4 regions of the Bradyrhizobium paxllaeri genome follow, and region 2 is predicted to be linked to each of the others. Evidence: riboswitches for the same ligand, from Rfam matches in the RefSeq annotation. Region 2 holds a riboswitch; each other region holds the start of a gene.
The links. Region 2 has a riboswitch for cobalamin ahead of LMTR21_RS13380 (TonB-dependent receptor plug domain-containing protein). Riboswitches for the same ligand answer to the same signal wherever they lie in the genome.
Positions count from the first base shown of each region.

Region 1: it holds a riboswitch for cobalamin, as region 2 does, so the genes downstream of both, LMTR21_RS37525 (TonB-dependent receptor) here and LMTR21_RS13380 (TonB-dependent receptor plug domain-containing protein) in region 2, are expected to answer to the same signal.
Region 3: it holds a riboswitch for cobalamin, as region 2 does, so the genes downstream of both, LMTR21_RS41190 (DUF1636 family protein) here and LMTR21_RS13380 (TonB-dependent receptor plug domain-containing protein) in region 2, are expected to answer to the same signal.
Region 4: it holds a riboswitch for cobalamin, as region 2 does, so the genes downstream of both, metE (5-methyltetrahydropteroyltriglutamate--homocysteine S-methyltransferase) here and LMTR21_RS13380 (TonB-dependent receptor plug domain-containing protein) in region 2, are expected to answer to the same signal.

Region 1 covers NZ_CP042968.1:7,830,535-7,837,606, reverse strand. Annotated here, with positions in the region: gene LMTR21_RS37530 (DUF6925 family protein) at 1-532, opposite strand, end outside; gene LMTR21_RS37525 (TonB-dependent receptor) at 654-2,930, opposite strand; cobalamin riboswitch at 3,043-3,241, opposite strand; gene LMTR21_RS37520 (FecCD family ABC transporter permease) at 3,375-4,418, shown strand; gene LMTR21_RS37515 (ABC transporter ATP-binding protein) at 4,415-5,197, shown strand; gene LMTR21_RS37510 (ABC transporter substrate-binding protein) at 5,197-6,027, shown strand; gene LMTR21_RS37505 (MBL fold metallo-hydrolase) at 6,133-7,072, opposite strand, start outside.
Region 2 covers NZ_CP042968.1:2,848,522-2,855,593, reverse strand. Annotated here, with positions in the region: gene LMTR21_RS13400 (PepSY domain-containing protein) at 1-20, shown strand, start outside; gene LMTR21_RS13395 (hypothetical protein) at 61-336, shown strand; gene LMTR21_RS13390 (CbtB domain-containing protein) at 393-578, shown strand; gene LMTR21_RS13385 (CbtA family protein) at 585-1,322, shown strand; cobalamin riboswitch at 1,359-1,560, shown strand; gene LMTR21_RS13380 (TonB-dependent receptor plug domain-containing protein) at 1,592-3,670, shown strand; gene LMTR21_RS13375 (FecCD family ABC transporter permease) at 3,664-4,686, shown strand; gene LMTR21_RS13370 (ABC transporter ATP-binding protein) at 4,683-5,462, shown strand; gene cobD (threonine-phosphate decarboxylase CobD) at 5,475-6,437, opposite strand; gene LMTR21_RS13360 (ABC transporter substrate-binding protein) at 6,426-7,072, shown strand, end outside.
Region 3 covers NZ_CP042968.1:5,529,551-5,536,622, forward strand. Annotated here, with positions in the region: gene LMTR21_RS26370 (precorrin-8X methylmutase) at 1-627, opposite strand, end outside; gene cobG (precorrin-3B synthase) at 627-1,790, opposite strand; gene LMTR21_RS41185 (cobaltochelatase subunit CobN) at 1,787-2,224, opposite strand; partial or broken gene LMTR21_RS41190 (DUF1636 family protein) at 2,273-2,608, opposite strand; cobalamin riboswitch at 2,698-2,914, opposite strand; partial or broken gene LMTR21_RS26385 (cob(I)yrinic acid a,c-diamide adenosyltransferase) at 2,954-3,262, shown strand; partial or broken gene LMTR21_RS42030 (cytochrome-c oxidase, cbb3-type subunit II) at 5,241-5,390, opposite strand; gene ccoN (cytochrome-c oxidase, cbb3-type subunit I) at 5,402-7,024, opposite strand.
Region 4 covers NZ_CP042968.1:5,543,217-5,550,288, reverse strand. Annotated here, with positions in the region: cobalamin riboswitch at 3,200-3,395, shown strand; gene metE (5-methyltetrahydropteroyltriglutamate--homocysteine S-methyltransferase) at 3,498-5,825, shown strand; gene LMTR21_RS26430 (IS481 family transposase) at 6,047-7,012, opposite strand.

The DNA.
Region 1 (7,072 bases), 3.4 Mb from region 2:
TGCGCCCGAGCCGGCTGATGAAGACGCGATGCGGATTGGCCGCGAGTATCAGCGCCATCGCCGGATTATCGGCTGCGAACACGGCGCGGCCCGTGAGTTCGCGCAGCCGCGCGGCGAGATCGGGGTTGGCAATGCGGACGCAGAAGTCGGCCTGCAACGCGCCGAGACCGAGGTCGAACAGGATGGATCGGCGATCCTCGGCGCGCAGCGCCTCGCGATCGGTGCCGATCTCCGTCAGCACGGTGCGCCGGCTCATTGCGCAATGGTCCGCGGGCAGCACCAGCGCGACCCGCTGATTCCAGCCGGTCTTGGTGATGCCCTCCGAGGGAAAGGCGCGGGTACCGGCAACGGGTTTCAGCGCGATACCACCGCGCGGGGTCACCGCGGAAACAGCTTCGTCCGACTGGACGAGGCGCACTGGTTCGCCCTGATCGCGCGAAAACTCGGCGATGGCGCCGAAAGTGCCGAGGCTCCATTGCGTATCGGGATTGGCTATTTCCCGCCGCAGAAGATCGATGGCGGCGGCACTCATCGCCGGAACGGACGCGGTTCAGGCATGAAAGATATTCTCCCCGGCAATAAGCGAAAGGAGAATACCTTCTCGTCAGGTCAGGACAAGCCGGCCCGGCTTGTCGCCGAACCGGCGGCTCGGGTCAGAACGTCGCGCCGGCCTTCACCATGAAGGTGCGGCCGGCGAGCGGGTAGGCCGAGAAGCGGCCGGGCGTGAACGAACTGGCGATCGCGTAGTCATAGTAGAGTGCGTTGAACAGATTGTTCACGCCCACCGACCAGAAGAAGCGATCGTAGGCGCCGCTCAGTTTCAGATCGACGGTGGCGTCCGCCGGAATACGCCGCTGGGTGTTGGCCTGGTCATTGTCCATGAAGCGTTCGCTCCAGGCGCGCACCGTGGCATCGAACACCAGGTAATTCTGCCAGATGTTCCAGGTCACGCCGCCGCTCGCGGTGTAGCGGGACACCAGCGGCACGTCGTTGCCGGCGAACTCCCCTTCGCGAAACACCGCGCGGGTATAGGCCACGCCGCCGCGGAGCGTCACCGTGTCGCTGACGCGCAGCGAAGCGCTGGTCTCGGAGCCGTAGCGGCGGGTCGGATCGAGGTTGACGTTGAAAAACAGCGCCGGGATGAAATGGATCTCGTTCTCGAGATCCATGTTGTAGATGCTCGATTGCATCTGGAAGCCACCGCTCTTGATGCGGAATCCGCCCTCGATGTCGTACGAGGTCTGGGTCTTCAACTGGAAAGTCCCTGGAACGAAGAAGGGACCGTTGGAGACGCGCTCGTCGACGGTCGGGGTTCGGAATGCGCGCGCGGCGCGGCCGAATACCGAGAACACGCTATTGAAGCGATGCTCGAGGCCAACATGCAGCGCATATTGCGTTTCGTTGCTGTCCAACGGAGAGGCCGCGGGGCTGCAATTGAAGAACATGGCGCAACCGGGCGCATTGGGATCGAACCGATCCCGGGCACTCAGGCTGGTGTTTTGAATCCTGGCGCCATAGGAGAAATCGGTCGTCGGCAACAGGCCAAGAGTGTGCTGCCAGTAGCCGGCCAGCGTCTGTTGCGACAGGTCGTAGATATGGGTCGGCGCAAGGCCTTTGAACGCTCCGCGATCCTGATTGAATGTCGCGTCGTAATAATCGATGCCGGTCAGGATCTGCGAGGGAACTCCGAAGATCGAGTGCTTGACGCTCAATCGCGGCGTGATCGACCAGGTCAGCAATGATGCGTCGTTATAAGTGGAGGAGAAACTCGGAAGCGGCGAGGCAAACGGCACAGCGCCGAAGAAACCGCTTTGCGTGTCCTTCTTCCGAACGCCGCCGTCGACGATCAGGTCGATGCCGTTCATGATTGTCTTGGTAAAGCCGGTGGTGGCGCTGGCGCCCTGCTGGTTGCCGTAATCGAACGGCGTGGCGGCGCCCCGGCGGTTTGTCACCAGCTCATTGACGCCGATCGAGGGATCTACGATGCGACCGCCGGGGAATCCGAGCTTCTGGTCGTCGCCGGTCACCGTCAGGAAGGCCTTGAGGTCGGGCGTGGTGTAATTGAGATTGCCGACCCCGTTCTTCTGGTCGAGCGCGTTGTTTTCGCGATAGCCGTCGGACTTGATGGCGTTGCCATAAAATGACGTCGACCACGGCCCCGTATTCGTCGCCACGGAGAGATTGGCCAGACGCTGGTTGAAGGAACCGACGCCGGCCTCCGCGCGCATGGCAACTGGCGGGCCGCCAACGCCGTTCTTCAGGACGATATTGATGACGCCGCCGACTGCATTGTCTCCGTAAAGCACCGCGCCGCTGTTGCCGCGCGTGATTTCAATACGCTCGATCGAATCGCGCGGAATGGTCGAAAAATCGACGCCGGCCATGTCGATGTCGTTGAGCCTTCGGCCGTTGATGAGCACCAGGGTATTTGACGTTGCGAACGCGCCGAATCCGCGGAGGTCGACGCTGGTCTTGGCGCCGTTGACGCCGCCAAACAGGCTGGTCAGCTGCACACCGGGCGTTTGCGCGATGATTTCCTGCAACGTTTGTGCGGGCGAATGAGCGATCTCATCGGCGGTAATTACGGTCGACGCAGTACCGACGATGCCGGAGAACTGCCGGCCGCCGCTGCCATCAGCGCCTTGCGAAGCGCTTTGCGATGAGGCGTCCGAGCCCGTCCCGGCTGCTGGCCGCCTACCGGTCGAGGGCGCTGCCGCCGGGACGACGCGGCGCGAGGTCGATCCTTCATCGGTGGTCGGTTTGGCGCGGGTCCGGTTCGGGTCGGTGGGCGAGGTGACCTCGATTGGCGGCAATTGCTCAGGCGGCGTCTGCGCCTCTGCTCCGGAAATGCCGAGCGATACGATCGGTAGGAGAAAACTGGAGGTAAGCCAGACGCGGCGGCGCTTGGCGGCTCTGCTGATGGAAGACATGGTTCAGACCCCGGTATGACGTCAGTGGCACGTCACAGCGAACCAAGTCTCACCGTATGCTAACCGAGCTTAGGTGAAGCTAATGCCTGTACTCCCCGACCGACATCTTCGCGTGTGACCACGGCTGACGGCAGGTCTCCTGGCTCGCGGGTCGTTACCCCATCGTCGCCTTCCCAGGACCGAGATGCCCAGTGGCGTGTGACGAAGGATTCGCCGCTTACAGTTGCGGGGGCAGCCGCGGAATTGGGGGATCTCCCCGCACCGCATTCCCTTTTGATCCCCAAACGGGAACCGTCGGGAACTATGGTAGAAGTTCGTCAAAGTTCGAGTCAATCCGCTCCGGCGCGCCCAGCAATCCCTACTGGACGAGTGCGCTATTTTTGCCGCATGAGCACGCGTGCCCGTCTCTGTACCAGAGCGCGCAAACCTGCTTTAGGACCATCGATGAGTGTTGAGGCCGTAACCCTGACCAACGAGATTGCCGCGCGCCGGCGGATCGGCGCGGTGGCCGCGCTTTCCGTCCTCGTTGTGTTCCTGATGCTGATTTCGCTCGGCATCGGGCCGGTGCGGCTGTCGCCGCTTTCAGTGGCGCAGGCGCTGTTGGGCGCCGGCAGCGACGTGTCGCAGGTGATCGTGCGGGAGATCCGCCTGCCGCGCACGCTGCTGGCGCTCGCGATCGGCGCCATTCTCGGCCTGTCGGGCGCATCGTTGCAGGGCTTGCTCCGCAATCCGCTGGCCTCGCCCTCGCTGTTCGGCGCGCCGCAATCGGCCGCCTTCGGCGCCGTGCTGGTGATTGCGCTGGGGCTCGCCGATGTGCGCTCCTACGCGCTGCCGGTCGCAGCAATTGTCGCGGCGTTCTCGTCTGTCTTCGTGCTGCTGTCGATCGCCGGCCGCAATGCCGGGCTGCTGATCCTCATTCTCTCCGGCCTGGCGATTTCAAGTTTTGCGGGCGCTGCCACCGCACTGGTGATGAACCTCTCCAGCAATCCCTTCGTGGTGCTGGAGATCGCGTTCTGGCTCTTGGGTTCGCTGGAAGACCGCAGCTTTCAGCATGTGGTGCTGGCGTTTCCCTTCATCATTGCCGGCGCGATCATGCTGTTCAGCCAGCGCCATGCCTTTCGCGCGCTGAGCCTGGGCGAAGAAACCGCGCAAAGCCTCGGCGTCGATGTCGGCCGCCTCCGGCTGTTCGTGATTTCGGGCGTCGCGCTCGGCGTTGGGGGCGCGGTCGCGGTTACCGGCACCATCGGCTTCATCGGTCTGGTCGCGCCGCATTTGATGCGGCCCGTGATCGGCCACGATCCGGGGCGGCTGTTGGTGCCGAGCGCGCTCGCGGGCTCGGCGCTGCTGCTGGCAGCCGATATCGCCGTGCGCATCATCCCCTCGACCTCGGACATCAAGGTCGGCGTGCTGACCTCGATCATCGGCGTGCCGTTCTTCCTCTATCTGATCATGCGCGAACGCCGCGCGCTCGGCGGAGGCGTCGCATGAGCGAGGCAGCACTGCTGACCGCAAGGGGACTTAGCGTGCGGCTCGCCGGTCGCGTCGTGCTGAAGGACGTCTCGCTCGCGCTTGAAGCGGGCCATCTGGTGGCGCTGGTCGGACCAAACGGCGCCGGCAAGACCACGCTGTTGCGGTCATTGGCCGGGCTGATTCCTTCCGAAGGCGAGATCGAGATCGGCGGCCAAACGCTGGTCTCGCTGCCGCTGCGCGAGCGCGCAAAACGCTTCGGCTATCTGCCGCAGGGGCATGTCGTCCATTGGCCGCTGCCGGCGCGCGATATCGTCGCGCTCGGTCGCTATCCGCATGGCGCGACCGATCCGGCGCGACTGTCGCCGAAGGACGCGGAAGCCGTGCTGCGTGCGATGCAGGCGGTCGACGTGATCGAGTTCAGCGATCGCCGCGTCACCGAACTCTCCGGTGGCGAGCGCAGCCGCGTCGCGCTGGCCCGCGCGCTGGCGGTGGAGGCGCCGGTCATCCTCGCCGATGAGCCGACGGCCTCGCTCGATCCGCGGCACCAGATCGACGTGATGCAGAATTTGCGCGCGACCGCCGACAACGGCGTGCTGGTGATCGTGGTAACGCACGATCTGGGGTTGGCCGCGCGGTTTGCCGACCATGTGCTGGTGCTGCGCGAGGGCCGGCTGGTGTCGCAGGGCGCGCCGGCAGCGGCGCTGTCCGAACAGGTGATGGCCGATGTGTTCCGGATCTCGGCCTATCGCGCGGAATATCAGCGCGAGGCGGTGATCGTGCCGTGGGCGGATGTTTGATGCAATGGCGGTTCGCAATTGTGGCCGCGGTGCTGACGATGTCGGGCAGTCCCGCGTCGGCCGCCAATCTGCCGCGCCTGGTATCGATGAACGTCTGCACCGATCAATTGGTGCTGACGCTCGCCGACCCCGAGCAGATTCTCGGATTGAGCCGGTTCTCGCGCGACGGCTGGCAATCGCAGGCGGGTGACCTCAGCCGCTATCCGGTGCTGTCAGGCGGAGCCGAGGATGTGCTGCTGATAAAGCCCGACATTGTCGTCGCCAGCGCGTTCGACAAGCGCGCGACGCGCGAGTTGTTGAAGGCGAAAGGGCTTCGTCTCGCCGAACTCGCGGTGCCACGAACGCTCGATGAGGCGCGGCAGCAGATCCGGGAAGCCGGCGACATCACCGGTCATCCGGATCGCGCGGCGGCGGAAATCGCGCGGCTCGATGCGGCGCTGGCGCGCACCCGCCAGGCGGTTTCGGAACGGCATTATCGCGTGCTGCCGCTGTCGCGGCGCGGCTGGGTGGCCGGCAGCGACAGTTTTGTCGGTTCGCTGCTGACTGAGACCGGACTGCGCAGCGCGGCCGGCGATCTCGGTTTTACCTTCGGCGGTTTTGCTTCGCTGGAGGCGATCGTGAATTTGCGGCCCGATTTCCTGGTGGTTTCACAGGCCGGTGATGTCGCGCGCGATGACGGTCAGGCCTTCCTGCTGCATCCGGCGCTGGAGCGCTTCTATCCGCCGGCGAAACGGATTGTCATTCCGGAACGCATGACGGAATGCGGCGGTGTGCTGCTGGCGGACGCGCTCGATGCGCTGACGGCGGAATTGAAGCGGGTGGGGCGGTAATTCGTAGGGTGGGCAAAGCGCAGCGTGCCCACCATTCAAGCGCGATCTGTTGATAGATGGTGGGCACGGCGCAAGAGCGCCTTTGCCCACCCTACGCGCCGGTGCTCACCCGATCACCACCGGGCCCCCGACCTTCTTCCACGCGTCGATGCCGCCTTCGATGTGCGCGGTGTTGGTCAGCCCCGCATTCTTCGCCGCGGCCACCGCCATCGCCGAGCGCTCGCCGAAGGCGCAGAAGAACACCACGCGGTGGCCGGTGGCGGCGGCGACTTCGCGCAGCATGCCGCCGGGCTGCAGGCTTTCGTTGATGCCGGGGTAGGGCGCATGCAGCGCACCGGAGATCGTGCCGTGCTTGGCGCGCTCGCCGGTCTCGCGCAGATCGACCAGGAGGATATCGGGCCGGCCGAGACTGTTGATGGCGTCGCGGGCCGAGAGTGCCAGCCCCTGCTTGGCCAGTTCCTCCTGGTGCAGGCCGACATGCATGTTGGCGGGCACGGCGACGTCCATCATCTTCGGGTTCGGCAGCTTCAGATTGGCCATCAGCTCGATATATTCGTCGACGTTGCGCACCTGCAGCCGCGGATTGTGGCGCTTCTCCTCGCCGATGGTGGAAACCGTGTCGCCCTTGTAGTCGTGCGCAGGGTACACCAGCGTTTCCTCCGGCAGCTTCAGCAGCCGGTTGAAGATCGACTCGTATTGCGCACGCGAGGAGCCGTTCTGGAAATCGGTGCGGCCGGTGCCGCGGATCAGAAGCGTGTCGCCGGTGAAGACCCGGTCGCCCATCAGGTAAGAATAGGAATCGTCGGTGTGGCCGGGCGTGTACATGACATCGAGGCATAGCCCCTCGATCGTCACCTTGTCGCCGTCGGACACCCGCATCGACACCACGTCGGCCTTGCTCTGCTCGCCCATGATGGTGATGCACTGGGTGCGGTCGCGCAGCTCGCCCAAGCCCGTGACGTGATCGGCGTGCAGATGGGTATCGACCGCCTTGACCAGCCGCAGATCGAGCTCGCGCAGGAGCTGGCAGTAGCGGTCGGCCTTC
Region 2 (7,072 bases):
GGCGCTATCTGCGCGCTTGAAGTTACCCCGCTCCGCTGGGCGAAACTCCGGAGTTACCGTTTGCATCAAAGCGACAATGCAGTTTGCTGGCGAGATGATATCGACGCTTTGGCGTTCGAGCCGGACAACCATCGCGGCTTCTGCATGGTGCATCGGCTCGCCTTTCGAACGCTGCTGCAGTTTTTTCCGGAGCCTGACGATTGTCTGGCCTTCTTTCGCGACCAGGAACGTGCCTTCCGTGCCGCGGCGAGAGCCAAAATTGCGCGAAGTGCAATTGCGCACGAGGCCAATTTTCACCTGACCAGCCGCGACATCATCGAACAAATGGGCAATTAGGGGTCGCGGAAGACATTCGCTTCAGCTAGAAACGCCTATTACCTGGGAGAACCGACATGCAACAGACTCGTACCGCCGCCAGCTTGCCGATCCCCAGTCATGACCTGAGCGTGGTCTACCAGGCTGCTCTTGCCATGGCTCTCGGTCTCTTCATCGTCGGCTTCGTCGGTTTTTCCCATATCGATGCCGTCCACAACGCCGCGCATGACGTCCGTCATTCGAATGCGTTTCCCTGCCACTGATCTGCGATGTCGGTTTTTCGTTCGATTGTCTTTTCCGCGGTCTTGAGCGGACTGATCGGCGGTGCCGCGGTCACGGTCCTGCAATACTTCAGCACCGTCCCGCTGATCCTCAAAGCCGAAACCTACGAACACCAGGCGCCGGAAGCCGGTGCCAAGCCGACGGACGAATCGGCCAAGGGGCACGCGCCCCACGACCACGCTTCTCACGAACATGAGCCGACCGCCTGGAAACCAGCGGAAGGATTGCAGCGCAACAGCCTGACCGCTGCCGCCAATATTCTCACGGCAATTGGATTTTCGCTTCTACTGGCGGGCTTCTATGCTTTGCGCGGCGGCGTAGACCGGCACGAAGCATTGCTGTGGGGCCTGAGCGGCTTTGTGGTCTTCACCGCCGCGCCGGGGCTTGGATTGCCGCCCGAACTCCCGGGCGCACCGGTCGCCGCGCTCGGCGCACGTCAGCTTTGGTGGACCATGACCGCGCTGGCAACCGCAGCCGGCATGGGTCTCATTTTCCTGCATCGCGCCGCCTGGGCCACCGTACTGGGATTTGGCCTGGTCGTCCTGCCGCACCTCGTCGGCGCGCCACAGCACCCCGGCGCGCATAGCGACGTTCCCGATGAACTCTCGCACCAGTTCGTGGTTGCCGTGACCATGACGAGCCTGCTGTTCTGGGCGTTGCTTGGTTGCCTCACCGGTGTTTTTTTTCAGAGGTTCTCCGCACGATCATCCGGAGCCTTGTCGTAAGCGACGCCAATACTTGCGTCGGATATCGCCCTGTGCTTCGTTCCATCTGTCATCGGTGCCTTCGCGTAGAAGGTGAAACGGGAATGCGGTGCGGGGAAACGCCCCCAATGCCGCAGCTGCCCCCGCAACTGTAAGCGGCCATTCTCGGTCCAACATGCCACTGAACCTGCATTGGTTCGGGAAGGCGGACCGGGAGACGACCGCGAGCCAGGAGACCGGCCGATGACCAAGCTCAACTCGTTCGACGGTGGGTCGAAGGAAAGGTGGTCATGTGGTTTTCTAGGTTTGCCGCGGGCTTCGCGGCGTTATTTGGCCTGTTTGGCCTTCCCGTAGAGGCGATCGCCCAGTCGGGTCCGCAGAAACTTCCAGAGGTCGTTGTCGAACCCAAGCCGTCGGCCAGGCCGACCAGGCCCGCTCGCCGAACGGACAATGCCGCGCGCACGAGACAGGCGGTGCCGGCAAGGCCCGATTCCGCGCCCCCGCAGCCGTCCGAATTGGTGATCACGCCAGACCGAACGCCGGAGCCGCTCAGCCGCACAGGAAGCGCCGTTAGCGTCGTCAACAAGGAGACGATCGCAACTGCCAATCCGGGGTCCCTGGTCGACGCCTTGCGAACTGTTCCGGGCCTCGACATCACCGAAAGCGGCGGCCCCGGCGCGACGACGAACATCCGGATGCGCGGCGCCAACACCGGTCAGACTCTGGTGATGATAGATGGCATTCGGGTCAACGATCCAACCGCGGCCAGCGGCGATTTCGACTTCGCGATGCTGACGCCGAGCTCGATCGAGCGAATCGAGGTGTTGAAGGGGCCGCAAAGCGCGCTCTACGGCTCGGACGCGATCGGCGGTGTCGTCAACATCATCACCAGGAAAGGCGGCGGCCCCGCCCAATTCAACGTCCGCACCGAGGGCGGAAGCTATGGCACCGCCGCCAGCAGCGGATCGGTGACCGGCTCCGCCGGTCCGTGGTCATACGCTGTTGCCGGAGGCGGACAACACAGCAACGGCTTCTCGCGTTTTGGTTATCGCATCCCCTCACTCGAAGCCAAGTATGGCCCGCTCGAGCGCGACGGATTCGATCGCGTCGGCGGTTCAGCGCGCATCGGCTATGATGCCGGAGAAGGTGTGCGGCTGGAATCCGGAATTCTCTCCTCGTTCACGCGATCGGCCTATGACGCGGCGACCGGCGCATTTCCGGATACGCCTTCGAGTGCCACTCGTCTGCTCCAGCAGGTCTGGGGACGCGCCTCGTTCGATACGCTCGACGGAATCCTGACCCATAGCTTCAACGTGTTCGAGACCCACATCGACCGCTCCTTCAACGAGGTGAGCTACAAGATCAACAAACTGCCGCAGAACACGACATCGACCATTTCCGATTACATCGGCAACAGCGTGGGCGCCGAATACCAGGGCAATTTGAAAATGGGGCCGCTGGGATCGCTTATTTTTGGCCCCAGAACACAACACGAAACCGCAAACACCTATGCTACCAAGCTGCTTCCGATTCCAGGGCCGCAGACGCCGCAGCTCAAGGAAACGCAAGATACCCATTCGGTGTTTGCGCTGTGGCAATTGCCGATCGGCGAGCGGCTGAACATCAGCCTTGGCGGACGGGTCGACGACGTCATCGACGTCGCCCGTTTCGAGACCTGGCGCGCGACCGCGGCCTACACGATTGCCGAAACCGGCACCAAGCTTCGTGCCAGCGCCGGCACCGGCGCCAAAGCCCCCACCCTGTATCAGCTCTACGCGCCAATTTACGGCAACAGTTCACTCAGCCCCGAGCAGAGCTTCGGATATGACGCCGGAATAGACCAAACCCTGTTCAACGGCAGACTGACACTGTCGGTCACAGCGTTCGCCAACAAATTTTCCAACCTGATCGAATTTTCGATCGATGCCGCCAATCCCCTTGGGCACTATGTCAACGTCACCCGCGCCGAGACCTCCGGCATCGAATTCGGGTCGGATCTCGTTATCCTGCCCGGATATCTGAAGCTGAAGACCGCCTACACCCATCTGCGTGCCGTCGATCTCAGGACCAATCTCACATTGCAACGCCGTCCATCCGACGTGGCCCGGTTTGCACTGGCCATTACGCCCACGGACAAATGGCTCATTGAGCCGCGCGTGCTCACGGTCTCCAAACGCTACAGCGGCGCCAACGAAACCAACCTGCTCGATCCCTATACCCGGGTCGATCTCTATACCGAATACAGGATCGATCCCGTCTGGAAGGTTTTCGCGCGGGGCGAAAATATCCTGAACGAGCATTACCAGGAGGTGTTCAACTTCGGCACCACGGGGCCTGCGGTCTATGCCGGAGTTAACGCGACATGGTGAGCCAATCCGCAACGAAGCCGTCATACGCCGCCACGGTCGGTCTTGTCGTACTGGTCGTGCTGCTGGCGCTGGTCTCGCTTGGAACGGGGCCTGTCAGGCTTTCGCCGTCCACCGTCATCGATGCCTTGTTCGGCGGAGGCACTGGCGCGCAGGAGACAATCATTCGGGAAATTCGCCTGCCGCGCGCCATCCTCGCATCGGCGATCGGCGCCGTGCTCGGATTGTCCGGTGCGGCGCTGCAAGGCCTGCTGCGTAATCCATTGGCGTCGCCGTCGCTGTTCGGTGCGCCACAATCGGCGGCTTTCGGAGCGGTTCTGATGATCGCGCTGGGATGGGCGGACGTGCGTTCCTATGCGCTGCCGGTGGCCGGCATTACCATGGCGTTTGTGTCGGTGTTCGTCCTGCTCAGCATCGCCGGCCGTAACGCCGGATTGCTGCTGCTGATTTTGGCGGGGTTAGCGATCTCCAGCCTCGCGGGAGCGGCAACCTCTTTAGTCATGAACCTGTCACCCAACCCGTTCGCCAGCCTGGAAATTGCGTTCTGGCTGCTTGGCTCCCTGGAGGATCGCAGTTTTCGCCACGTTATGCTGGCTTTGCCGTTCATTGCGGCTGGCGCCATCCTGCTGTGGAGTCAACGCAGCGCCTTTCGCGCGCTCAGCCTTGGAGAGGAGACCGCGCAGAGCCTTGGCATCGATGTGACACGGGTGCGGCTCCTGGTCATCACCGGCGTCGCGCTGGGCGTCGGCGGCGCGGTCGCCGTCTCCGGTACCATCGGCTTCATCGGCCTTGTCGCACCACACTTGATGCGGCCGGTGGTCGGCTATGACCCGGCGCGATTGCTGCTGCCGAGCGCACTGACCGGCGCCGCACTCCTGACCGCGGCCGACATTGCCGTGCGGATCATTCCCTCGAACACCGATATCAAGGTTGGCGTTCTCACCTCTATCATCGGCGTGCCGTTCTTTCTCTATCTGATCGTGCGTGAGCGTCGGGCGTTAGCCGGAGGGGTTGCATGAACCGCGCACCTCTCAGGGTTGACAGCCTTGGCGTGACCCTGTCCGGCCGCGCCGTGCTGAAGGACGTCTCGCTGTCATTTTCAAGCCGGCACCTCGTGGCGCTGGTTGGTCCGAACGGGGCCGGCAAGACCACGCTGTTGCGGGCGCTCGCTGGATTGGTGCAGTCGACGGGCATCGTCGAGGTCGGCGGCGACCTGTTGTCGTCGCTGCCGTTGCGCGAGCGCGCCAGGCGTTTTGGTTATCTTCCGCAGGGGCATGTCGTGCACTGGCCCCTGCAGGTAAGAGATATCGTCGCGCTCGGGCGTTACCCACGTGGTGCCACCGATCCGGCACGCCTTTCACCTGATGATGAAATTGCCATAACGCGCGCGATGCAGGCGACCGACATCATGACGCTCGCAGCGCGTCGCGTCACCGAGCTCTCGGGAGGCGAACGTGGCCGCGTCGCGCTTGCCAGGGTGCTGGCGGGCGAGACGCCCATCCTGCTCGCAGATGAGCCGACGGCTTCCCTCGATCCGCGTTTCCAGATCGACGTGATGAAGAACCTTCGCAGCACGGCCGACCGCGGCGTTCTGGTGATCGTGGTCACCCACGACCTCGCGCTCGCTGCCCGGTTCGCCGACACCATTCTTGTGCTGTCGAACGGCCGCCTCGTCGCGCAAGGCACGCCGGAGCAGGCGTTATCCGAAGCCGTCATGGCCGATGTGTTCAAGGTGACGGCCTATCGCGCCAACTACCAACGCGAACAGGTGATCGTGCCATGGGCTGGTGTATGAGCGATGGATTGGCTACTCGCCCCCGGCGAAGGCAGCGGACAGGCGATCGAGACCAGCCTCATCGGGTGGGAGGCCAAATCGAAGCAGGTCCTCATGTCGTTCAAAGCAGCGGCACCAGATATGTTGCCGGGCCAACCTAGCATGCCTTTTCAGAGCATCCCGATGACGCGCAAGACGGAACAGCGACGTACTGCCCGCGACTTCGAATCCGGCCTTCACCAGGACATCATCGAGTCTGTCCGCCTGGCGCTTCAACCTGTCGCGCGTGCCCTCGGCCCATTGCCGATCGGCAAGCGCAAGCGCTCCGATATGCAATGCCGGACCGGAGCAAGACCACGGGCCCAGCGCGGCGACGATGCGTTGCACGATGTCGGGCGCACCAATGGCGAAGCCGAGCCGCAATCCGGCAAGGCCGTAGAACTTGCCGAACGAGCGCAGGATCACAATCGGCGGTCCTTTGCAAACTGCGACGGCGCTGACGCTAGGTTCAACGTCGGCGAACGCCTCGTCCAGAACGAGCCAGCCGCCACGATCGCCCAACCGGGCAGCGAGCCGGACAATCGCGTCGGGGCTGACGACACGTCCATCGGGATTGTTCGGATTCACGATCACGGCGTGGCGCACGCCTTCGGGCAGCTTGCCGGGATCATCCCATGCGACGACCTCGTGCCCCGCGGACTGCCACGTCAACGCATGCTCGCCATAGGTCGGTCCCATGATCGCGACCGGTCCAGGGGCAGCCAGCCTTGGCATCCATTGGATCAGCGCCTGCGTTCCCGGGGCGATTGCGATCTCGACACCGCCGGGCACCCGATAGGCTGCGCGCGCGGCCGCGATGAGGTGGTCCTGGTCGGCCCGCGAGGGCAAGCGCTGCCAAACAGCGGATGGCAGCTCGGGCGGTATCGGCCATGGCCAAGGGTTGATCCCCGTCGACAGATCGAGCCATTGCTGCGGCGTGCCGCCATGGCGCGCCATCGCCTCCGTGAGATCGCCTCCATGTACTATCGACAACAAATGCCAATGCCTCGATCAACGCGCGCAACGATTTGCAACATGCTCCTCGCGGTGACGATGTTTATGGCAATCGGCCCACAAAATAAAGCTTCCGCCGCCGAACTTCCGCGCATCGCGTCGATCAATCTCTGTACCGATCAATTGCTGGTGGCGCTTGCCGATCCTGCGCAAATTCTCGGTCTCAGCCCCTATGCGCGTGATCCCGTTCGCTCCTGGGATGCCGCCAAGGCCGCGCAATTTCCTCCATTGTCTGGAGGTGCCGAGGATGTGCTGATCTTGAATCCGGATGTCGTGGTGTCCGGCCGCTTCACCAAGCGCGCCACGCGCGAATTATTGAAGGAGAAGGGCATTCGCGTCGTCGAATTCGATGTTGCCCGGTCCCTTGACGATGTGAAGAAGCATATCCGACAGATGGGAGAGCTGGTGCAACATCCGGATCGGGCGGCGCGCGAGATCAGCAAGCTTGATGCGGCGGTCGCCCATGTCCGGGAGGTCGCATCGCGCAAATCCTACCGGGTGCTGGCGGTATCGAGACGCGGTTGGGTCGCCGGCAGCGATAGCTTGACAACATCGCTGCTCAGGACCGTCGGCCTGAA
Region 3 (7,072 bases), 2.7 Mb from region 2:
TTCGTTCCGGCTCGCCAGCGCGTTCACGGCGGCGACCGTGATTGCGGAGCCGCCAAGGCGCCCCTCGACCGTCAGCGCCGGCGCAGGCTGGTCAGCCATCAGCGCAACCTTGGCTTCAGCCGCGCCGACAAAGCCGACCGGACAACCGATGATCGCTGCAGGTCTTGGACAGTTGCGATCCTCCAGCATGTTGAGCAGGTGAAATAGCGCGGTCGGCGCATTGCCGATAGCGACGATCGCGCCGTCCAGATGCGGCCTCCACAATTCCAGCGCTGCGGCTGAGCGGGTATTGCGCATGGATTGCGCGAGGGAGGGAACCTTAGGATCGTCAAGCGTACAGATGATGGCGTTGCCGGCCGGCAGGCGCGCACGGGTAATTCCCCCCGACACCATGCGTGCGTCGCAGAGGATAGGCGCGGCGTTCTGCAGCGCAGCCCGCGCGATGCGCGCCATGCCGGGCGTGAAGCGGATGCAGGATTCGAGACTCACCATGCCGGCGGCATGGACCATCCGCACGACCACCGGCTCCTCGTCGGCGGAAAATCGCTCAAGGTTCGCCTCCGCGCGAATGGTGGCGAAGGATTGACGGTAGATCGTTGCACCATCGGTTTCATAGACGTGCGTCATCAGGGCGATCCCGTTAGAACGGAAGGATCCGCGATCATTCGGCCTGCGCTTACTCCACGCTGGCTAGACGTATCCCGCGTTGAGCCGCTGCGGATGACATCAAATCCCTCGCGGGTCGCAACAAGGGTGAGCGCAGCAGTCCCCGAATGGGCACAGCCTTTGGCACAGCCAGAGACGTGAAGCCTCTCGTCCGCGGCAATATGCGACGCAAGCGACGCTGCAAGTGCACGAGTATCGGAATGCGCCTCACAGCAGGCGGGCGCACCGCTGCAGGCGATGACGCGCAGGATCGGATCGTCCGCTTGGGTGACGAGGCCCTCGCAGTGGGGCATTTCGCGCAATCCTTCCGCCATAATCATGCGCCAGGGCGTCATCCGTAATCCTTGCGAGCATCCGGCAAGATGGCTGAGAGCGGCATGTGTCAGCTGTCCGAAAGCCGCAGCGACCATCGCGCCTTGCGGATAAAGTCCGGGACGCGGCTCCGCGATCATGCAAGCCGGCTTGACGTTGCTACGAAGCGCGTCGGGCAGTTTTGCGCCAGCCCCGACATGCGCTTTCATTCGCCCTCTCCCCTCCCTGGCTCCGCCCGAGTCGACGAACCACTCGGCAAGCGCGAGCGCAACGCTTACCGCTCCTGTCCGCGAGACGGGACGACCATGCTCCGCACCGTCGGCACGCACGATCAGCTCTCCCGCGGTGCTGCGCTCGATGCGGATGTCGGCGGAGGCGCCGGCCAGCGCGGGCTCTGTGCTGCAATCAACGGCGAAGCCGAATTTGGTCGGCAGGCCGGGCGGTCCCATCACAAGCCCGTGTTCAAGTTCTGCTGCGAGAAAACAGGTATCGTCACTGGCGCTCCAGAAGGGCGTGACAAGGATGTTGCGCCGCGCTTCCGACTCCGCATCGGGATCGAGCAAGTGCAGCCGTGAGAGTTCCTCGATCAAGGGCCGATGACCTTGATCACTGACACCCCTGATTTGCAGGTTGCCCCGGCTGGTCAGATCGATCAGGCCGTTGCCGTAGCGCTTGGACAGCGCCGCAATTCCCGCTGCCTGCTTCGGAGCCAGCCGGCCACCGTGCGGCCGGATGCGAACCACGAGCCCATCTCCCGACCGCATCGGCCGTAAGGCGCTGGGGCACCAGCCCTTGATCGCAACAGCGCTCATGAAGCCTCCCGCAGCGCGGCCGCAATCGAATTGCGCCGTGTCCTCCAGGGCGAAGCTTGATTCAAACGGGTGAAGCAAGTCTCGATCGCCGCAAGCGCCGCCGGATTCTCGCGCGCCATGAAAGTGCGCACGTTGTCGCTGCCAAGCATCGCGTCGTAATAGAGATCGAAGAGATGCGTGGGCACCGCATCGGCAAGATGTGCAAAGCTGGCCATATGCTCTAGCGTGGCAGCGATTTCCGCCGCGCCCTGAAAGCCGTGGCGCATCATGCCGGACATCCATTTCGGTTGGCCGCACGCGCACGCACAACGCGCGAAATTTCCTCGGTCAACGAGCGAGCACGCGGCTGATCGGGATGTGTCGCGTAGGTGGTAGAGCGATGGTGTGGCCGCGCCGAGGCGCGCCGCCGCGGCCGCAAGGCCCGCCTCATGCACGGCATAGTCTGCGGCGAGCAGCAGATCCGTTTCATGGTAATCGGTGAAAATGCGGGCAAGCGATTGTTTGCGGAAGATCTCCGGCCGGCTGCGCCACGGCACGACGCCGTCGGCCGCCGCCGCATAGGCCGCAGCACCGGCGATCACGTCCGGCGCGTTTATGTCGGACAGGCGGCCGCAGACGTAAGACCACTGTCCAGGCGCGCTGAGCGCGACCGAGCAACCCTGGCTACAAGCAGACAGGCATTCGACCGGAACCACGTGGACGTCTTCCGGCACGCCGGCGAGAATGGCGCTGTGCAGACGCGCGCCTGGCGTGATTTTGCCTTCTCTTACGGGTTGGTCGGCACGGCAGGTGATGCAGACATGAAGCGTGACGGTCATCGCCCTCCTCGATTTTTGGCGGAGGCGATGAGGCGCACGAACCGGAGACACTACGGTTCGTTGCCGTCGCGGAGCACCCCGTCCGCCGGTCCCAAGTCTCTGCGCTGGCAGGTCTCCCGGCTTGCGGAGCAGGTTTTCCCTTCGATCTCCACCTTCCCAACCCTTGACGGGTCAGTGGCTCCTAGAGATCTCTCCGGTCACGGTCGCGGGGGCGGCTGCGCTTCAGGTCCAAGCTTTGCGGCTAGAGCCCTATCGCATTCCCTCTTCGCCTGTCCTAGGACAGGAACCAACGCCACCCCACCATTTGCCCAAGCGTGCAGCTTGTCAAGCCATAGGAGCGTGCTCATGACTTCCGAACCTGATGCCGCTGAGGACGAAACTGTGACCTCTGAAGCCTCGCTGGACGCCCGCCATGCGGCCAAATGGCGAAGAAAAAAAGCAGCGCGCGACCGGATGATAGCCGCCAAGAGCGGTGAGAAGGGACTCATCATCGTCCATACCTGCGCGAGCAAAGGGAAATCCTCCTCGGCTCTCGGCATGATCATGCGGTGCGTTGCGCATGGCTTTCCCTGCGCCATGATGCAATTCATCAAAGGTGCGTGGGACACCGGCGAGCGCCCGCTGCTGACCGGACATTTTGGTGAATTGTGTCGCGCCAACTGGGAATATCGGCGATCGGCGAAGGAATTTACCACTCCACGATAGCGCCCAGGTTTCAACTTTCCATCCAGAGCCTTCATCGCGTGTCAACTCGTAGGTCAACAAATCAGGATGCTGACCGCGATGCATTTGATGCGAACCTGGCGATTGGCCGAAGCGCAACGTGGTAAATGCCATGCCTGTCCTTAGGAAAAAAGCTTTTCTGCCGGCCCACTATCGTTGCGGAATAATAGGCCGCTGACAGACATCAACTAATCCGATGGGCCGTTCTGGGACCTATCGATGGATTGGTGCGAGGACGCGGCGCCGACCCCTGAATTCATGGGCGTGAGTGAGATCAAATGCAAGATCTGCAAGCTGGCGCTCCTGCTCGCCAAAAAAAATGCCCGGCCCCCTTTTCGGCGGCCGGGCGGAAGTCAGTCTGGGGGGGAGCGACGCTGCTACACATCGCACCAGCTTCCGCCGGCAGAGGGAGGGTGCCGGCGGTTCATTTACGGCGAGGGCATTCGCCGTTAACTTTAGCCACGGGAAGGCCGATATACGTTCCAAATGAAATCAGGTTTCGCTTCCTTCTGCTCTATTCAGGGAATTCGGCGCAACGATCGCGTGAAGCTCGACAAGTGCGTCGGTCACGTAATCTTGAGGCGGTCATCAAAGATATGCTTCAAGATGAACCCCACGGAAAAGAGGCTGTCCGCCAATGCTTCGCCCGCCTGTGATCACTCATCCGCCATGGAAGTGACGCCGAGTGTGTGTGCCATTTGCACCAGACTATGCGCGCTTTCTAACAGCATTCCGCAAAACTGGTGAAATCGATTGTTTCGATGGGATGCATCTATGCTGTTGATACATAAAGACATGCGTTCAGCGACCCTTGTCTAAATCGCCTCATTCGCGCAGGACGCTCTGGTGACCAGGCGTAAGCTCTGGCCGAATTGCAGTCCATTTTACCAAGACATCGCGGTGGCCGACTTTTTTGCGTGGCCTCGGACCGTTTCCCACCTGCAAGGCCCGCTGCGTGTTTGCGCTGCTTTCGGATCAGCCAGCGCACGCGGCGGAAACCCCACAATTGCGAGTCTAGGGCTCAATCGCGAAAGACCGCTGAGAGGGCATGTTGGCCGACGGCTGGTGCGAAGCTGCTCATCGAGGCTTGCACGGACACGGCTCGCAAACAGCGAAGCACCCAGCTCATCATGGCGCAGGATTGTTTGGTGGCCGACAAAGTCTCGCTACGCAACGTGGTAATTGCGACACTATTCTCAATCCAAGAATGTCGCGCGGCCGTTCCCTGGGCCGACTAGACGCAGATCATCGGCAGCTTTCGAGCGGCACGTCGTTTGCAAGGGTGATATTGGGCATGGACACGGACCTTCAGCCGTGCCGATGCCCGCAACCTTCAGGTTGCAGCCCGACGCACCTCTTGCTTTTCCCTTTAGCAAAGTGCGTCGGGCTTTTTCGGTCATACAGACACGCCCTTGCAAGAACATCCCCTTGCCTATGGCAACGCCTGTCTTGACCATGCACGCTGCTCTGTATCCGGATTTTCGTATTCGGGATTCGACAATGCACGAGACAACCTTTCGGGGAGCCACCTGAGAGGTTCCCAAACTGATAGATGCCCGTCGATTTAGCTCGGTGGGCTAAGACGTGAAGTCGTGTGCGATCGAGCTCGGCAACCCAACAGCGCAGAGCTCGGCGGCATCAAGGAATCGGCTGAGCCACTCCGAAAACCTGCCTAAGGGCCTACCGCCGATCGATTACGTCCTTATGGCCGATGACATAATCCCCTCCTTTACGGTTGAGCGGGTCAAGTATTAGGGACGAAACAGCCGACCGTATCGCGCTAGATCAACCTCGGAAGCAGCTGCCCAGGGCGCGCGAGGACAAGGCGCTACGATCAAGCGTTACAGCCGCGATTCCGACATCCGCTCGACGCGGCACGGAGCCGGCGTTTCGTCGTCGTCAGAAGCGCCGGGCTGACGCCATCGACCACCTCAGTTGTGCTTTTCAGGTAACAGCGGCCTGATCTCGGCCAAGGCCGCGATCGCATCACAACCAGAATGCTCGCGATCAGGATAACGAAATTCTTTTCGAAGATTTGATGGCGGGTCCAGAAGGCAATCAGATCGTTCCTTATTGCGCCGCCTGCATCCCGAGCTCTGTAGCCAATTCCGCCCCGCCTGCCCGCACTGTCATCCATAGATTATAGGCCATGATTAACGACCCGATCAAGAATAGCGCTCCACCTGCGGCGCGGATGATGTGGAAAGGATGCATCGCTTCCACGGTCTCGATGAAGGAATATTCGAGGAAGCCGAGCGAGGTGTAGGCGCGCCACATCAGGCCCTGCAGGATTCCCGACACCCACATCGCCGAGATGTAGAGAACGATGCCGATAGTTGCGGTCCAGAAGTGCCAGTTGACCAGCTTCAGGCTGTAGAGCCCCTTGCGATCCCACAGCCATGGAATCAGGCAGTAGAGCGCACCAAAGGACACGAAGCCGACCCAGCCCAGCGCACCGGAATGCACATGGCCAACGGTCCAGTCGGTATAGTGGCTGAGCGAGTTGACGACCTTGATCGACATCATCGGCCCTTCGAAGGTCGACATGCCGTAGAAGGCGACCGACACGACGAGCATGCGCAGCACGGGATCGGTGCGGAGCTTGTCCCAGGCGCCCGACAGCGTCATCAGGCCGTTGATCATGCCGCCCCATGAGGGCATCCACAGCATGATCGAGAACGTCATGCCGAGTGTCTGCGCCCAGTCCGGCAGTGCCGTGTAATGCAGGTGGTGCGGACCGGCCCAGATGTAGAGGAAGATCAGCGACCAGAAATGGATGATCGACAAGCGGTAGGAATAAATCGGCCGCTCGGCGCGCTTCGGGATGAAGTAGTACATGATGGCGAGGAAGCCGGCGGTTAGGAAGAAGCCGACCGCGTTATGCCCGTACCACCACTGGAACATGGCGTCCTGGACACCGGCCCAGGCCACGTAGGACTTCGAGCCGAACATCGACACCGGCACGGCGGGATTGTTGCCGAGATGCAGTACGGCGATGGTGACGATGAAAGCCAGGTAGAACCAGTTGGCGACGAAGATATGCGGTTCTTTTCGTTTGATGATGGTCCCCAGGAAGACCAGCAGGTACACCACCCAGACGATCGTCAGCCAGAGATCCGCATACCATTCCGGCTCGGCATATTCCTTGGACTGGGTGATGCCGAGCAGATAGCCGGTGCCGGCAACGAGAACGAAATAGTTGTAACCGATGACGACGAACCAGGGGGCGAGATCGCCCGCCAGGCGCACACGGCAGGTCTTCTGCACGACATAGAGCGAGGATGCGATCAGCACGTTGCCGCCGAACGCGAAGATGACGGCCGACGTATGCAGCGGCCGCAGGCGACCGAAGCTGGTCCATGGCAGATCGAAATTGAGCGAGGGCCATGCGAGCTGGGACGCGATCAACAAGCCGACCGCAAATCCGGCGATGCCCCAGAACATCGCCATGAAGGAAGCAAACTTGATCGGACCGAGATTGTAGTTCGGCTTGTCGTTAATTTTCTGCGGCGGCAGCGAGACGGGACGATCGAGATACCGGTTCATGATCGTGAACGACGCGGCGCCACTTGCCACTGCAGCGAGCGAAGCATGGAACGCGAACGGCGCGTCCAGCGCCATGGCTGCTGCGAACGCGCAAACGAAAGCTGCCATCGAGAAGAATAGCATCAGCCCGGCTTCACCGTGGGTCATCCATGTCGCGGATTGAACTTGCTGCATGTGCAATTCTCTTTGCATGCG
Region 4 (7,072 bases), 2.7 Mb from region 2:
GCCCGGCTAGTTGAAATCGGTCGAAGAAAGGCGTGCGATCGCAGGATTTAACCCCTGACGCGCCGCTCATTGCATTAATCAAGATGAATACATTCGTTACAAATTGGAAATCTCGGCGAAGCACTTCGATCGAGCGGTCGCTTCACCAAGGCGGCGCACATCAGGGTCAAACTCTTGCGCGCGTTGCCCGTACGCTAATGGGGAGACTTGGCATCGCCGGCGCGGCATTTCACGTGCGGGCGTGGTGCTGAGGCGAAGAAAGTGCAGGGGGTATCCACCTAACTCCGACAGGAGGCGAAATGCGCAACAGCTCCCATATTCCCTACCACGGTCCAGTGAGGTGCTGTGCGATATGCGGCGGAAAGTTCGGGCTGATCCGCCACTACTGCTGGCGAACGGCCCTTTGTTCCATGAAATGCGTCGACCGCTTCAAGGCGCGGCGGGAGGCCGACCACAAATGGCTTCGCTGGTTGCGAGCGGCTTGATAGGTGGCACCGAGACGCCGCGGGAGACGGGGTCGGGGCAGAAGCGCATTAGCGGAGTTGAGAAGCTTGTCATTAGAATTCGGTGTGACGCATTAAAGAGTAACATGGAAGTATCAGGTGACAGAGACGTCGGCAACAATCATCGACTTTACTGCTTACAGGATGAACAAGCGTGCCGCGGCCGACCTGTCGCGCGACGTAATTTGGTTGACTGCGCCATATCCAGCGGTCGCATCCTTGTATCTCTTCTGGCCGTTTCTGGCCTGGATCCCGTTTGGTGTGCTGGATCCGTCCGTGTCGGAACGAGAGCCTTCGTGAGCAGTCCCCGGACGCGCCGCGGGGAACTAGTGACGGAGATGGATGCGCGACTGCTAACGTTTGTGCGTGGGTTCCCAATTTTGGAGACGAGATCGTTCTTGCCAGCATTGACAGTTTTCTCTCGACCTAGGAAGCACTGACTGCAGGGATACGAGGCAAGCGATCGATCAAGATCTAAAATAAGTCAAAGTTAAGAGCAGCCTCCTTGAACGTGTCGCGATTCCAATGCTGCAGCGGTGGATGGTGGAGGGACGTCGTGTCGCCTGGGCCGCCGCGTACACATGATACGGCACGCATGGCCGATCCATCGTCGAAGTATCCTGGTCGGAGATAGGGTTGGCAATGTCGGCCTGGGATTCGGCAAGACAGCGTCTGTCAGCATGGCCTAGGGAATTATCACTTAGATGCGGCTGCTGCGCAGACAGGCAGATCCATGCCTTGCTTCTGGCGGAACGCCGGAGGACCATCTCGGTCTCACCCCCGGAGCGTTAATGTCATGCTTAGATCCAGGGTGCAGGGAATGAAAGCCGGCCAAACGACTGAGTGTGCTAAGATATACGTAGACTTGCACTGAATAGGTGTTTTCGTGGATGAGCAGTTTTTAAAGGACCGGGCCCAGATCATTCGCGATCTAGCGGACAAGGCAGACCCTTTCACTAGAAAAAGGCTGCTGGACCTAGCGGAACGGTATGACAGACGTATGAGACCGACGGTCTCAGATGACAAAGCGCGGCGAAACTAACTGGCCGTGGAACTGTTCCGGCCGATCTGGCGGCTCACCATCGATTGCACGTGGCCGATTTCGTGGTCGACATACATGAGCGACGCTCTGGAGTCCGCCTGAAGAGACCCGACAGCACGTTTTCTTCAGAGCCGCTCGCGCCTGAAGACGCGGAGGCGGCTTATTACATTACGAGGACGTCAATCGCCGGTCTTGCGGGGGCGTCCTCTTCTCGAAATTAGGATGGGTGACCGTATGCCGGCATTTACGAACAACTGTTCGCCGAGGCTAATGACCTGTATCTGCGCGAGAGCCTACTCGCACCATGCGTTTTTGCGGTCAAAGCCATTGAGATCCTGCAAATCAATCTCTTGCCGGATGCAGAAAAAAGGCCGCGCGAATGTTACGCGCGGCCAAGTCAGGGAGGAACGCCCCAAGGGGCGGCTGAAGGAGCATCGAGATGAGTAGATCGATCACTCACCGAGAACTCCAAGCTTGTGAGAGCATCAGTGTTACGAGATGCTTTTTTATTCGTCTCTAGTCGCGCGAAGTGATCGAATACTTGAGTTCTTGCGCGGTTTGGCGGTAATTTTTGTGCATGTCTCGCATCTTTTGTGCAAAGATGATTAACTGGACGCAGCGTTCAGCTCGACGTATCGGTCGGTCTACCGCGATAAGCCCGGATACCTAGGGAGGTCACCGTTCCCTTCTTTGTTCAGGCGGGATGTCGTTTCGGCGACACTCATCACGGGTTTCGGTGATCTATTACAAGCCTGTACGTGACGTGCACTGCGAGTTCAGAATCGTAAGCAGCTACAGGCCTATGGGAATGTCAACGTAGCGCATCGATGGGGCGTCCGCCGGACCGAGCTGGTCCGAAGCCGACAGGCAAGCCGCAAGTGCTGCCGATGTCTGCTCTATGGCCTGCAAATGGCGAAGCATCACGTGGATATGGCGCGGCCAAACTGGTCGTTTCGGAGTGCGACGGTGGACGGTTCAAGTCCGCAGACGACAGAATGGATGACATGCCGCTCGAAGGCCACGAGATCGGGGGTGCCCGTAACTTTCAAGCAAGGCCCAGGAAGGTGATGCGACAGTCGTGTCTGAACGGTCGTTTTTGGCCAAGGTGGTCGCGGAGCCGATGCAGGCGATAGAGATGCGCGCAGGTGGGCAACCTTCGGTCAATGGCTACGTCAGCGCATGGGTACGGCGATGCGACAGTAAGTTTCGGCAAGATATGGGTGTGCCTCGCGATATAGCATATAGGCGCGTGCAGAGTTGGAGGCGGGCGCCTACCGATTTTTCCCGCGGCGCTCACTACCGCGGAAATGTTCGTGCCTTTGCCGAGCGGATGCCGGGCGTGCCGCTGCTCGCCAACGTGACCGCCTTCGGCAAGACGCCGTTTCTTTGCGGCGGCAGAATTCGAGATAACTAATCAATGGTGATCTGGCTCGTGTCTGCGCTGCGGGTGGCGAATAAGGCGCAGGAAGATGTGTAAGCTTCGATCGCGCGACCGCCGCACCCACAAGATTGTCGATCGAATCCAGACGTGCGCCCAACTCTATGCCACGATCGGGCCACACGAGGACGAGGCTAGATGCCTCCGTTCTCCAGACAGTCGCTCCGAAAACCGCACAAAGAATTATCGAGAGGTTGACGGAACAGTCCTCTTGCAGGTAATCGGAGATGTCGAGGTTCTCCGGATGGATCCGGAGCTAAGAGGGAAGCCGGTGCGATGCCGGCGCTGCCCCCGCAACTGTAAGCGGCGAGCCGCTGTCCAATAGATGCCACTGAAGCCACGCGGCTTCGGGAAGGTCGGATACCGGCGATGACCCGCGAGCCAGGAGACCTGGCCCGACAACATATTCGTCCACGGGCGGGGTGTCCCGGTGGTGCGCCAAGCAGTTGCCGCTTTCGGTGGCTTTTCTGCACGCGTCCGCCATGGCCTTTGCTCCCAACATGGGGTTGAAGCTATGTCTCTTCTCTCGATTCCTGTCGCTACCCTCGGTACGCCGCGCATGGGTCCGCGCCGCGAACTCAAACTCGCGCTCGAGAGCTATTGGGCCGGAAAATCTGACGAAACGCAGCTTCTTGAGGCCGCGGCTGCGCTTCGCGCCGCCAACTGGGCGCGGCAGAAATCGCTCGGCGTAACCGTTATTCCTTCAAACGACTTCTCGCTTTATGACCATGTGCTCGATACCAGCGTGATGGTCGGTGCCATTCCGGAAATTTACGGTTGGAGTGCAGGCCCTGTTTCGCTCAAAACCTACTTTGCGATGGCACGGGGCGCGCAGCGCGATGAGCATGATGCGAATTGCGGTCACGCCGAGCACGGCGCGGCAGCGCAGGAGATGACCAAATGGTTCGACACCAATTATCACTACATAGTGCCGGAATATCACAAGGATCAGACCTTCACGCTTTCCTCTCGCAAGCCGATCGAGGAGTACGAAGAAGCGAAAAACCTGGGTTATCAGACGCGCCCGGTGCTGGTTGGTCCGGTCACCTTTCTCAAGCTCGGCAAGAGCGCCGATCCTGCATTCGATACGCTGTTGCTTCTCGATAGGCTGCTGCCGGTCTATGTAGATGTTCTCCGCGAACTCACCTTAAGGGGCGCCGAGTGGGTGCAACTGGACGAGCCATGTTTGGTCCTGGACCTCGATGCTGCCACACGCGACGCGCTGCGCCGGACCTACACCCATCTGGCCAAAAAGGTTCCCGACGTGAAGATCATGCTCGCTACCTATTTTGGAACGATCGGCGATAACCTGGAAGCCGCTTTGACGTTGCCGGTCGCGGGCCTTCACATCGACCTGGTCCGCGCCCCTGAGCAGTTGGACGTGATTGTCGCCGACGCTCGAAGGGATCTTGTCATTTCCCTCGGAGTCGTCGATGGCCGCAATGTCTGGCGTTCGAATCTTCCAGCAGTGCTCGACCGGCTCGAACCTGCCATCGCAAAGCTCGGCAAGGACCGCGTGCAGATTGCACCCTCATGCTCGCTGCTTCATGTCCCGATCGACCTCGAACTAGAGACCGATCTCGATCTCGATGTGAAAAGCTGGCTTGCTTTCTCCGTCCAGAAGATCGGAGAACTCGCAACGCTGGGACGCGTGCTGGCTAAAGGATGGGAGGAAGCGGCGGATGTACTTGAGGCCTCGGAGGCCGCGGCCGTCGGGCGCGAAACGTCACCCAACGTTCACAATGCGAACGTCGCCAAGCGAATGGCTGCAATCGATGGCAGCATGCAGCGTCGTCACAGTCCTTTCGCCCGGCGCGCCGAGGTTCAGCGGGCGCGGTTCGGATTGCCGACATTTCCAACGACGACGATCGGATCGTTCCCGCAGACGCTGGAGGTCCGCAACGCCCGCGCAGCCCATTTGCGGGGAACGATGAGCGACGCACAATACGAGCAGTTTCTCAAGGAGGAGACGGCGCGTGCGGTGCGCTGGCAGGAAGACATTGGTCTCGACGTTCTCGTGCATGGAGAGTTCGAGCGCAATGACATGGTGCAGTATTTCGGTGAGCGGCTGTCCGGCTTCGCATTCACCAAGCATGGTTGGGTTCAGTCCTACGGCTCGCGATATGTCCGGCCGCCCATCCTGTTTGGCGACGTCTCCCGGCCGACGCCGATGGCGATGGAGTGGTGGCGCTTCGCGCAATCGCTGACCAAGAAGCCACTGAAGGCGATGCTGACAGGGCCGGTGACGATCCTGAACTGGTCATTCGTCCGTGATGATATTCCACGGAGCGAAGCATGTCATCAGATCGCGCTCGCGATACGTGACGAGGTGATCGATCTGGAGAGGTCCGGCGCGATGATGATCCAGATTGACGAGGCTGCGCTCCGAGAAGGATTGCCGCTGCGCAAGTCACAATGGAAGACCTACCTCGGCTGGGCAGTAGACAGCTTCCGCATCTGCTCGTCTGGGGTGGCCGACGAGACCCAGATCCACACCCATATGTGTTATTCCGAGTTCAACGACATCATCGATGCGATCGCGGCAATGGATGCCGATGTCATCTCGATCGAGACGTCACGGTCAAAAATGCAGCTGCTTGATGCCTTCAAGAGCTACAAATATCCAAACGAGATCGGACCGGGCGTTTACGACATCCATTCGCCGCGCGTGCCGGATGCAGCCGAGATGAAAAACCTCATTGCGCTGGCGCGGCAGCGGCTTTCCGATGCGCAGCTCTGGATCAATCCCGATTGCGGCTTGAAAACGCGCCGATGGGAGGAGGTGCGTCCCGCGCTCACCAATATGGTCGCGGCTGCCCGTGAATTGCGGGCGGCGTCCTGATCCCGAGGCAGTCGCCGATCTCCGACGTCTTTTTTCACAGGGGGCGCCGATGCGTTTTCTAAATCAAATGCGTCCGCTTTGGAAAGGAGGAGTCCTGTTGCGTGATTTATCGCTTGTGGGAGCGATGTAGCGTGGTGGCGAGAAAACGATCCTGAAGTTCGTCGGAAGCAAGGCTCAAACGATCGAGGGGAACGAAATACTCTCGATCCATCTCGGTACTGCTAGGTGTTTAGTCCCGGCATTTGCTGGAGCGGATTGAGTTTGAATCGTTCTGGCTGGGAAGTCCAGCATTTGCAGATGTATTCGTAAGGTGTGAGGCCCTTCAGGGTTTTCAGCCGCCGAGCGTAGTTGTAGGCGTTTATGAAGTCGGCAAGGTGAGCTTCGAGCTGATCGTGCCGATCGTAATAGTAGCGTTGGACGGTCGCTTCCTTGATCGTGCGGTTCATGCGCTCGACCTGGCCATTGGTCCAGGGATGTTTGATCTTGGTCAGCCGATGTTCGATCCCGTTCTCTTGGCAGCGCATATCGAACATATGCGTCACGTATCTCGCCGTCGGGCCGTCCGCATAGCGCGGCGGGAAGGTGAACTGGATCCCATTGTCGGTGAGAACCGTGTGGATCTTGTAGGGGACTGCCGCGATCAGGGCTTCGAGGAACGCCGCGGCGGAGGTCCTTCCCGTCTTCTTGACCAGTTGCACGAAGGCGAACTTGCTGGTGCGATCGATGGCGACGTAGAGGTAGAGCTTGCCTTCAGCGGTCTGGAGCTCGGCAATGTCGATGTGGAAATAGCCGATCGGATAAGCCTTGAACTTTTTCTTCGAAGGCTTGCCACCTTCGACCTCCGGCAACCGGCTGATGCCGTGGCGCTGGAGGCAACGATGCAGGGATGATCGCGTCAGATGCGGGATGGTTGGCTGCAGCGCATAGAGGCAATCGTCGAGTGGCAGCAGCGTATGTCGCCGGAAAGCGACGATGATCGCCTCCTCCTCGATGGAAAGGACAGTCGACTTGGCTTCCTTGGGGCCTGTCGAACGATCGGCGACGGTCTCGCGCTGCTTCCACTTCGCAACAGTCTTCTGGTTGATCCCGTAGCGCTTGGCGAGTGCTCTCAGGCTCTCTTGACTATTCTGTATTGCTCGACGGACTGCCTCCGTCGTGGTGGCGCAGCCGTGTAAAACTTGTCCCATAGCGCATCCTTCGAATCGTGCGATAAGAATGCACCATCAAAGCTTGGGACTAAACACCTA